Regions from separate parts of the Variovorax sp. P1_G12 genome, predicted to be linked through region 3. Evidence: predicted binding sites of a transcription regulator. Region 3 holds the regulator's gene; each other region holds the start of a gene.
What was found. The regulator sigma-54, encoded in region 3, starts transcription at its own class of promoters, with help from an activator protein. The targets are predictions, from matches to a motif close to TGGCANGNAANCTGCTTT.
Positions count from the first base shown of each region.

Region 1: the regulator sigma-54 is predicted to act here: its motif matches at 1,780-1,797, upstream of AC1D2O_RS34645 (circularly permuted type 2 ATP-grasp protein).
Region 2: the regulator sigma-54 is predicted to act here: its motif matches at 1,525-1,542, upstream of AC1D2O_RS02835 (nitrate- and nitrite sensing domain-containing protein).

Region 1 is NZ_JBFUBW010000050.1:19,345-22,588, forward strand. It holds gene AC1D2O_RS34640 (alpha-E domain-containing protein) at 1-240, opposite strand, end outside; gene AC1D2O_RS34645 (circularly permuted type 2 ATP-grasp protein) at 256-1,752, opposite strand; gene AC1D2O_RS34650 (acetate--CoA ligase family protein) at 1,855-3,244, opposite strand, start outside.
Region 2 is NZ_JBFUBW010000002.1:135,451-138,694, reverse strand. It holds gene AC1D2O_RS02835 (nitrate- and nitrite sensing domain-containing protein) at 94-1,371, opposite strand; gene tsaD (tRNA (adenosine(37)-N6)-threonylcarbamoyltransferase complex transferase subunit TsaD) at 1,572-2,621, shown strand; gene AC1D2O_RS02825 (alpha/beta hydrolase) at 2,569-3,244, opposite strand, start outside.
Region 3 is NZ_JBFUBW010000027.1:48,007-51,250, reverse strand. It holds gene lptA (lipopolysaccharide transport periplasmic protein LptA) at 1-20, shown strand, start outside; gene lptB (LPS export ABC transporter ATP-binding protein) at 17-811, shown strand; gene AC1D2O_RS26670 (RNA polymerase factor sigma-54) at 825-2,411, shown strand; gene AC1D2O_RS26665 (phospholipase D family protein) at 2,484-3,244, shown strand, end outside.

The sequences.
Region 1 (3,244 bases), on a different contig from region 3:
CGACTCGTCCTTGACCATGAACTCCATCACCTCGTCGGGCTTGAAGCCCTCGTGCTTCTCGTTGTAGAGCGGCAGCAGCTCGCTGATCGACAGCAGGCCCTGCCAGCCGTATTGCGCGACCTCGGCCGACTGCGGCAGCAGCGAGGTCTGGTAGTTGACGTCGAGCATGCGCGCGGTGTTCTCGGCCCGCTCGGTGTAGCGCGACATCCAGTAGAGGTGATCGGCGGTGCGTGACAGCATGAGACGTTCCTCCGATCAGGCCACTTGGCTCTGGGTTTGCGACGGCGCCCGAGGCTTGCTGCCGCGGTCGGCCTCGAGGATCCAGGTGTCCTTGGTGCCGCCGCCCTGCGACGAATTGACCACCAGCGAGCCTTCCTTGAGCGCGACCCGCGTCAGGCCGCCGGGCACCATCTGGACTTCCTTGCCCGACAGCACGAAGGGCCGCAGGTCGATGTGGCGCGGCGCGATGCCGGCGTCGACGAAGGTCGGCGAGGTCGACAGGCTCAGCGTCGGCTGCGCGATGTAGCCGTCGGGCTTGGCCAGCACCGCCTTCTTGAAGTCCTCGATCTCGGCCTGGGTCGCGGCCGGGCCGATGAGCATGCCGTAGCCGCCGGCGCCGTGCACCTCCTTGACCACCAGGTCCTTCATGTGGGCCAGGGTGTAGTCCAGGTCGTCCTTGTTGCGGCACATGTAGGTCGGCACGTTCTTCAGGATCGGCTTCTCGCCGAGATAGAACTCGACCATCTTCGGCACGTAGGGGTAGATCGACTTGTCGTCGGCCACGCCGGTGCCGACCGCGTTGCAGATCACCACGTTGCCCTCGCGGTAGGCGCGCATCAGGCCGGCGCAGCCCAGGGTGGAGGTCGGGCGGAACACCTCGGGGTCGAGGAAGTCGTCGTCGACCCGGCGGTAGATCACGTCGACCCGGCGCGGGCCGCGCGTGGTGCGCATGTAGACGAAGTCGTCCTTGACGAACAGGTCCTGGCCCTCGACCAGTTCGACGCCCATCTGCTGCGCCAGGAAGGCGTGCTCGAAGTAGGCGCTATTGTACATGCCGGGCGTGAGCACCACCACGGTGGGCTCGGCGGTGGCCGGCGGCGCCGAGGCGCGCAGGGTTTCCAGCAGCAGGTCGGGGTAGTGGGCGACCGGCGCGATGCGGTTCTGGCTGAACAGCTCCGGGAACAGCCGCATCATCATCTTGCGGTTCTCCAGCATGTAGCTCACGCCGCTGGGCACCCGCAGGTTGTCCTCGAGCACGTAGTACTCGCCGTGGCCCTGGGCATCGGGCGCACGCACGATGTCGATGCCCGAGATGTGCGAGTAGATGTCGTTGGGCACCTTGACGCCCACCATCTCTGGCCGGTACTGGGCGTTGTTCAGGATCTGCTCGGCCGGGATCACGCCGGCCTTGATGATCTCCTGGCCGTGGTAGACGTCATGGATGAAGCGGTTGAGCGCGGTCACGCGCTGCACCAGGCCCTTTTCCATCGAGGCCCACTCGTGCGCGGGAATGATGCGCGGCAGCAGGTCGAAGGGAATCAGCCGCTCGGTGCCCGAGCCGTCCTCGTCCTTCGCGCCGTAGACCGCAAAGGTGATGCCGACCCGGCGGAAGATCATTTCCGCCTCCTCGCGCCGCGAACGCATCACCTCGCCGGGCTGCCTCGCAAGCCATTGGTCGTAACGCTTGTAGTGGCTTCGCACCGCTGCGCCGCTGTAGGGCAGCTGTTCGTACATCTCATCGAATTTGTGCATGGGACGACCAATCTCCTTGACCATAGCTTAGCAAGTTCAAGGCCAAGATCCCGTCCGTCGCGCTCCGGGCCTGCCCGGATGGCGGGTACGGCCGTCGCGTGCTCAGGCTCGCTCGACGAGGGCGTCGAGGACCATGGCGCCCTCCCCCCGGGCGCCCACCAGCACCGGATTGACGTCGATGGAGGCGATCCGTCCCGAGGCCGCGGCGATCAGGCGGCCGACCGCCACGACCACGGCGCACAGGGCGGCGACGTCCAGCGGCGGCTCGCCGCGCACCCCCTCCAGCAGCGGCGCGATGCGCAGCGTGCGCAGGGCCGCGCCGACGTCGGCACTGTCGAACGGCGGCAGCAGCACGGCGACGTCCTGCAGCGCCTCGACATACCTGCCGCCGTCGCCGACCACCACCACCGGCCCGAAAACCGGATCCTGCCGCGCACCGACCATGAACTCGTGCCGGCCGCGGTGCATCGCGGCCACGATCACGCCGTCCTGCGAAGCACCGAGCTCGGCCAGCCGGGTCCATTGCTGCTCGAACAGCGCGGCGGCATCGTCGGCGCTGCGCACGTGCAGCGCCACCAGCCCGTGTTCCGACTTGTGGGGCACGTCGCCCGAGCAGGCCTTGACCACCGCCGGCACGCCCATCGCCGTCCAGGCGTCGCGCGCCTGCCGTGCCGAGCGGCAGAGCCGGTGCGCAACGACCGGAATGTCGCGCGCCGCCAGCAGCGCGAGGCTCTCGGCCTCGTTCATGAATCGGCCGGCCCCCGCCGGCAGCAGCGGCAAGGGTTCGGCCGGCCACGCACGATGCGGCCTGCGCATCAGCGCCGTGTGCGAGGCGAGCTGCGCCAGCACGCCGAGCGCCTCCGACTCGCTGGCGTAGGTCGGGATGCCCCTGGCCTTGAAGGGGGCCGCGACCGAGGCCTGCCAGGCAGCGACCACCACCGGCTTCCCGGTGCCGGCCTCGAACCTGGCCGTGTCGGCGGCGAAGGCTTCCACGTCGTAGCCGGCCCCGGCCACCGGAATGTGGATGAAGAACAGGTCGGCCGCCGGGTCCTGCGCCACCGCCGGCAGCACGTCGCCGAACAGGCCGCTGTTGGACAGCAGTGCCGCCGTGATGTCGATCGGGTTGCTGGCGGTCGCGAAGCCCGGCAGCCTGTCGGCCACGTCCTGGCGCGTCTGCGGCGACAATTCCGCCAGCGGAAGGCCCAACTCCTCGGAAGCGTCCGCGCCCATCACGCAGCTCGCGCCCGAGTTGCTGATCACCACCAGCCGCCGGCCTTCGGGCCGCCAGCCCTTGAGATAGGCCTCGGCCGCCAGCGCCTGCGCATGCGGGTCGCGCACGCGCCAGATGCCGTGGTGCTTGAAGAAGGCATCGACCGCGCGGTCTTCGTTGGCCAGCGAACCGGTGTGCGACGACGCTGCCTTCTGCCCGCTTTCGGAGCGCCCGGCCTTCACGGCGACGATCGGCAGGTCGCGCTCGCGCGCATAGGCTGCG
Region 2 (3,244 bases), on a different contig from region 3:
GGTTCACCGGGGCTTGCCATCCACCGGATCTGGAGCGAAACGCATGCGCTGCGCATCGCTTGTGCAGTGCACCATTCCGGGCCTGCGACGCACTCAGGAAGCCCTGTCGTCGGGCAGGTACTCGGCCATCGCGAGCACCGATTCGGCGACCTCGACCAGCCGCCGGCCCTGGTTCATCGCGGTCCGGCGCAGCATCTTGTGCGCTTCCTCCTCGCTGATGCGCCGGTGCGCCATCAGGAGCCCCTTGGCGCGCTCGACCAGCTTGCGCTCGTTGAGGGCGGCGCGCACGGTCTCGAGTTCGTCGCCCATGGCCTGCAGCCGGCGCGACTGCTCCTGCACCATGTCGAGAATGGAGCGTTCGAGTTGCTTGCCGTAAGGCGCACTGGCGGCCGGCGTGGCCGCGGCGGCCGGCGTCGCCACCGCATCGAGGAAGAAGTCCGCCGCGGCGCCGCCGGTATCCTGCAGGCTGGCCAGCAGCGCCTCGTGCGCCTGCAGCTCGGCGCGAGCCTGCGCCGTCTTCTGTTCGCAGAGCTGCCGCAGGTCGGCGGTCAACCGCTCCTCGACCGCCTGCATGGCGTCGATGCGGCGCGTGCAGCAGTCGAACCAGACCTGGCTCAACTCGGTGTCGAGCCACACGCCCGCCGGCGCGGCGCAGGCGATGCGGCGCAGGCGCTCCTGTTCGGCGACTTGCGCCGGCGCCCTGACCGAGGCCCAGAGCTCGCCCAGGCCGGATGCCGAGAACTCGGCAAAGCGCTGGAAGCAATGTTCCTGCGAGGCGATCAGGTGCAGCCATTGCTGCTGGCGCGCGCTGTCGTTGTAGCCCGAGGCGAAGGCCGCGGCGCCGCAGGCGCGTTCCTGGCCCGCGAACTCCTTGCCCTGCATGAAATTGAACAGCGCCACCAGCCGGCGCGAGATCTCGGGGTCGGTGGCGCCGTCGGCGGCCTCGAAGACCACCGCGATGAGACCGGCGACCAGCTTGACGAAGGCCGCGGTCGAACGGCCGGCATCGAGCTCCATCGCGCCGATGCGCTGCCGCAGCGCGGGCAGGGCGTCCAGCCCGGGCAGCACCCAGGCGATGCGGCTGAAGAGGCGCGCGCCGTTGCCGACCCGGCCGCCTTCGGCCTCGAGCTGGTCGAAGGCCAGGCGCACGGCTTCCTCGTGCCGCAGGCAGTCGGCGATCTGTTCCTTGCGCTGCGAGGCGAAGCGCCGGCCGCCCGATGCCAGAAAGACATTGGAGATGCCGCGCTCCCGCTGCAGCGCATGGACCAGCCGGGCGATCGTCGCCACCAGCTCGCTGGTGCGCGCGAGCTGCTCCAGCGCGTCGATCTCGCATCGCAGGGCGCCGACCAGGAAGCTCAAAGCGGATTTCATCGTGACTCTTCGAGTTTGCTCTCTGTGTTGCATGACGACCCAGGCCGGATTTTTCGTGGAACACCGCGGAACCGGCTTCGCCGGGCCGCTGGTGTTGCCCCCGGCCGGCGGTGGGCAGCGACACGCAGTGAGCCAACCTGGGGGCGAGCTCATTGAGCAACATCCGTGCCCTCGGGACGGACGCCACCTACACTCGCTGGATGCATGTACTGGGAATCGAATCCTCCTGCGACGAGACCGGCGTGGCGCTGGTCGAGGCCGGCGCCAGCGGGCTGCCTCGGCTGGCCGCGCACGCGCTGCACAGCCAGATCGCGATGCACCAGGCCTATGGCGGCGTGGTGCCCGAGCTTGCGAGCCGGGATCACATCCGCCGCGTCCTGCCGCTCACGCAGGCGGTGTTCGACGAGGCTGGCCGGCGGCTGGCCGATGTCGACGTGGTCGCCTACACGCGGGGGCCGGGGCTGGCGGGCGCCTTGCTGGTCGGCGCCGGCGTGGCGTGCGCGCTGGGCGCCGCGCTCGGCAAACCGGTGCTCGGCGTGCATCACCTCGAGGGCCACTTGCTTTCGCCCTTCCTGAGCGCCGACCCGCCCGAGTTTCCCTTCGTCGCGCTGCTGGTGTCAGGCGGACATACCCAGCTGATGCGGGTCGACGGGGTGGGGCGCTACGCGCTGCTCGGCGAGACCATCGACGACGCCGCCGGCGAAGCCTTCGACAAGAGCGCCAAGCTGATGGGGCTGCCCTATCCCGGCGGCCCGTGGCTCGCGAAGCTGGCGGAGCAGGGCGACCCTGAGGCCTTCAAGCTGCCGCGCCCGCTGCTGCACAGCGGCAATCTCGATTTCTCCTTTGCCGGACTCAAGACCGCGGTGCTGACGCAGGCCAAGAAGCTCGGCGATCAGCTCGAAGCCCGCAAGCCCGATCTCGCCGCCTCGACGCAGGCCGCGATCGTCGACGTGCTGCTGAAGAAATCGCTGGCCGCGCTCGAACAGACCGGCCTCGACCGCTTCGTGGTCGCGGGCGGCGTCGGCGCCAACCGGATGCTGCGCCAGCAGCTCGACGTGGCCTGCGCGAAGCGCGGCGTGCGCGTGCACTACCCCGAACTGCACCTGTGCACCGACAACGGCGCCATGATTGCGATGGCCGCGGCGATGCGGCTTCAGGCCGGCGTGCAGGCGCCGACCGGGCACTATGCCTTCGACGTCAAGCCGCGATGGCCATTGGCCTCGCTGAGCGGGCCACAGCAGGGCGCGTGATGCGTCGCCCACACGCAGCCTCGCTTCGAGTGCGCCTGGCGTCGGTCTGAGAGCCTTCCCGGGTTGCCAGGGTCGGCAGCGGCAGCACGTCGAGCACCTTGCGCCAGAGCTGCGACCACTGCGGCCAGTCGTGGCCGCCTTCGGTGGTGAACACGCGGCCGGCCGGCAGCGCATCGGCCAGCAGATGGTGATTGGACGCAAAGCGGTCGCTGAGTCCGAAGCCCAGATACAGCGGCGGCAGGTGCTTGGCCTGCCGCGGCGACGCGTACTGCTGGAGCCAAGGCCACAGCTTGCGGTCGACCTCCTCGTCCGGCGGCGGTCCTCCGGGCGCCTTCCAGGCGCGCAGGCCGCCGGCCTTGTGGATTTCTGCGCCGATGGGCCGGCGCCCCAGGTAGGGCGCCAGGACGACGATGCCGTCGACCGTGCCCGGTGTCGCCAACTCGTGGATCAGGGCCCCGAAGCCGCCGATCGAAATGCCCACCAGCCAGATCGACGCATAGCCCAGTGCGCGCTGGGGCCGGATCACGTCGTTCTGCAGCCGCTCGATGAAGGTCTGGTCGTAGTAATAAGAGACATCGGCATCGACCAGCAGGGCATCGGCCGCGAGTTTGCGTTCCCTGACG
Region 3 (3,244 bases):
GCGGAGAGTCCAAGAAGTGATCGAAACCGCCGGGTTGAATGGAAGCGATGGCCAGCCGGTCAGCCGGCTGGAGGCGCGCAGCCTGCAGAAGAGCTATGGCAGCCGCACGGTCGTGAAGGATGTGTCGCTCGCCGTGCAGAAGGGCGAAGTGGTCGGGCTGCTGGGCCCCAACGGCGCGGGCAAGACCACCTCGTTCTACATGATCGTCGGGCTGGTGCGGGCCGATGCCGGAGAGATCTGGATCGACGGCGAGCCGATCGCCCACATGCCGATCCACCGTCGCGCGCGCATGGGCCTGAGCTACCTGCCGCAGGAGGCCTCGATCTTCCGCAAGTTGACGGTCGAGGAAAACGTGCGCGCAGTGCTCGAGCTGCAGAGCGAGCCCGACGAACACGGCCGGATGGTGCCGCTCAGCAAGGCGCACATCGACGAGCGGCTGGGCGAACTGCTGGCCGACCTGCGCGTCGACCACCTGCGCGATTCACCGGCGCTGTCGCTGTCCGGCGGCGAACGCCGCCGGGTCGAGATCGCGCGCGCCCTGGCGACGCAGCCGCGCTTCATCCTGCTGGACGAGCCCTTCGCCGGCATCGACCCGATCGCGGTGATCGAGATCCAGCGGATCATCAGCTTCCTGAAGGAGCGCGGCCTCGGCGTGCTCATCACCGACCACAACGTACGCGAGACGCTTGGCATCTGCGATCACGCGTTCATCATCAGCGACGGGCATGTGCTGGCACAAGGCACGCCTTCGGAGATCGTCGACAACGCCGAGGTGCGACGCGTGTACCTGGGCGAACATTTCCGGATGTAGGGGCCTTATCTCGATGAAGCAGGGGCTTTCGCTTCGCGTCTCCCAGCATCTGGCGCTGACGCCGCAACTGCAGCAATCGATCCGGCTGCTGCAGCTGTCCACCCTCGAGCTGAGCCAGGAAGTCGAGCAGATGCTCGACGACAACCCTTTCCTCGAGCGGACGGCCGAAGAGGCGGCGCGCGAGGAGTTCGGGCTGGACGCCGCCGATGCGCCGGTGCGCGACGACGACCGGCAGGCCGAAGGCGACGGCGACTACGCCCCCGGTCCCGCGGCCGCTGCCGCCGAGGTTGCGGTCGCGACACCCGAGGCCGAGACGGCGCCGCTCGACGCCGCCGACGCCGAGCCCGACTGGGAAGGCGACGGCACGGTCGACGTGGCGCCCGACGACAGCGAATGGGGCGGCGATGCGCCCGCGCGCGCCAACAACCTCGGCGACGAACGCACCGACGCCACCGAACTGGCGCGCAGCCACGAGTCGCTGCAGTCCTTCCTGCATCGGCAGGCGCTGGGCCTGAGGCTCAGCGAGACCGACCGCGCCGCGCTGCGCTTCCTGATCGAGTCGCTCAACGACGACGGCTACCTCGAGGATTCGCTGCCGGCCCTGGCCTCGGGCCTGGCCGGCGACGACAACGACCAGTTCGACGACCTGGTGCATCACTTCCAGGTCGCGCTGGGCCTGCTGCAGAGCCTGGAGCCGGTCGGCGTCGGCGCCCGCAACCTCGGCGAGTGCCTGACGATCCAGCTGCGCGCCCTGGCGCACCCCGGCGAGGGTGCCGACGAGGCGCGGGTGCGCCAGACCGCGATCGCGGTCTGCAAGCAGCCGATGGAGCTGCTGGCGCGGCGCGATTTCAAGCGGCTGGCGACGCTCGCGCGCAGCAACGAGGAAGAGGTGCGCGCCGCCCTGCAGCTGATCGCCCGGCTCGAGCCCAAGCCGGGCCGCCGCTTCGTCGACGTCGAGCGCAACGTGGTGGTGCCGGACGTGATCGTCACGCGCATCGCCAACGGCACCAGCACCAACATCAAGTTCCGCGTCATGCTGAACCCCGAGGTCATGCCGCGGCTGCGCGTGCACGACATCTATGCGGGCGCGCTCAAGCAGCACAAGGGCGAGGGCAGCCAGGCGCTCTCGCAGCGGTTGCAGGAGGCGCGCTGGTTCATCAAGAACATCCAGCAGCGCTTCGACACCATCCTGCGGGTGTCGAACGCGATCGTCGAGCGGCAGAAGAGCTTCTTCGTGCACGGCGAGCTGGCGATGCGCCCGCTGGTGCTGCGCGAGATCGCCGACGAACTCGGCCTGCACGAATCGACCATCAGCCGCGTGACCACCGCCAAGTACATGGCGACGCCTTACGGCACGTTCGAGCTCAAGTACTTCTTCGGCTCGGCGCTCGGCACCGAGACCGGCGGCAATGCCTCGAGCACCGCGGTGCGGGCGCTGATCAAGCAGTTCGTGAGCGCCGAGGACCTCAAGAAACCGCTGTCCGACAGCCAGATCTCCGAGATGCTCAAGGAGCAGGGCATCGAATGCGCACGCCGCACCGTCGCGAAGTACCGCGAGGCGCTGCGCATCGCGCCGGCCAATCTGCGCAAGGCGCTCTAGGGCGTGCTGGTGCGCGGGTGGCGGCTCGGTGCGGCATTGGCGGCGGCGGTGCTTCTGGTCGGCGGCTGCGCGATGCTGCCGGCCGATGTCGAGCGCCCGCCCTCGAGTGCCATCACGGCCTCGGGCGCGACCGCGCTGGGCCGGATCGTCAAGGCCTCGTCGCCCGATCCGGATCTGAGCGGTTTCCGGCTCATGCCCGGCGGCGACTTCGCGCTCGACACGCGGCTGCAGCTCGCGCGCCGCGCCGAGCGCACGCTCGACGTCCAGTACTACCAGATCGAGAACGACGACACCGGCCGCTACTTCCTGCGCACCCTGCGCGATGCGGCCCTGCGCGGCGTGCGCGTGCGGCTCCTGATGGACGACCTCTACACCTCGGGCGAGGACGACCTGCTGCTGGCGCTGGCCGCCACGCCGAACCTCGAGCTGCGGCTGTTCAACCCTTTCCCAGCCGGCCGCGGCAGCCTGCTGCAGCGCTTCTCGAGCTCGCTGTTCGACTTCGACCGCGTCAATCGCCGGATGCACAACAAGCTCTTCATCGCCGACGGCGCGATGGCGGTGGCAGGCGGGCGCAACATCGGCAGCCAGTACTTCACGCAGACCGCCGGCGCGAACTTCCTGGACATCGACACCTTCGTCGCCGGCGCCCTGGTGAAACGCCTCGGCAGCCTGTTCGACCTGTACTGGAACAGCCCCTACGTGCGGCCGATCGGCAGCGTGGTCGCATCCTCGCTGCCGCGCGAGGAGCTGCAGCAGCGCTTCGATCAGGCCACCGGCCCCGCAACCACGGCGGCGCCGCGCCCGCCGGCACCGAACGACGTGCTGGGCTACGC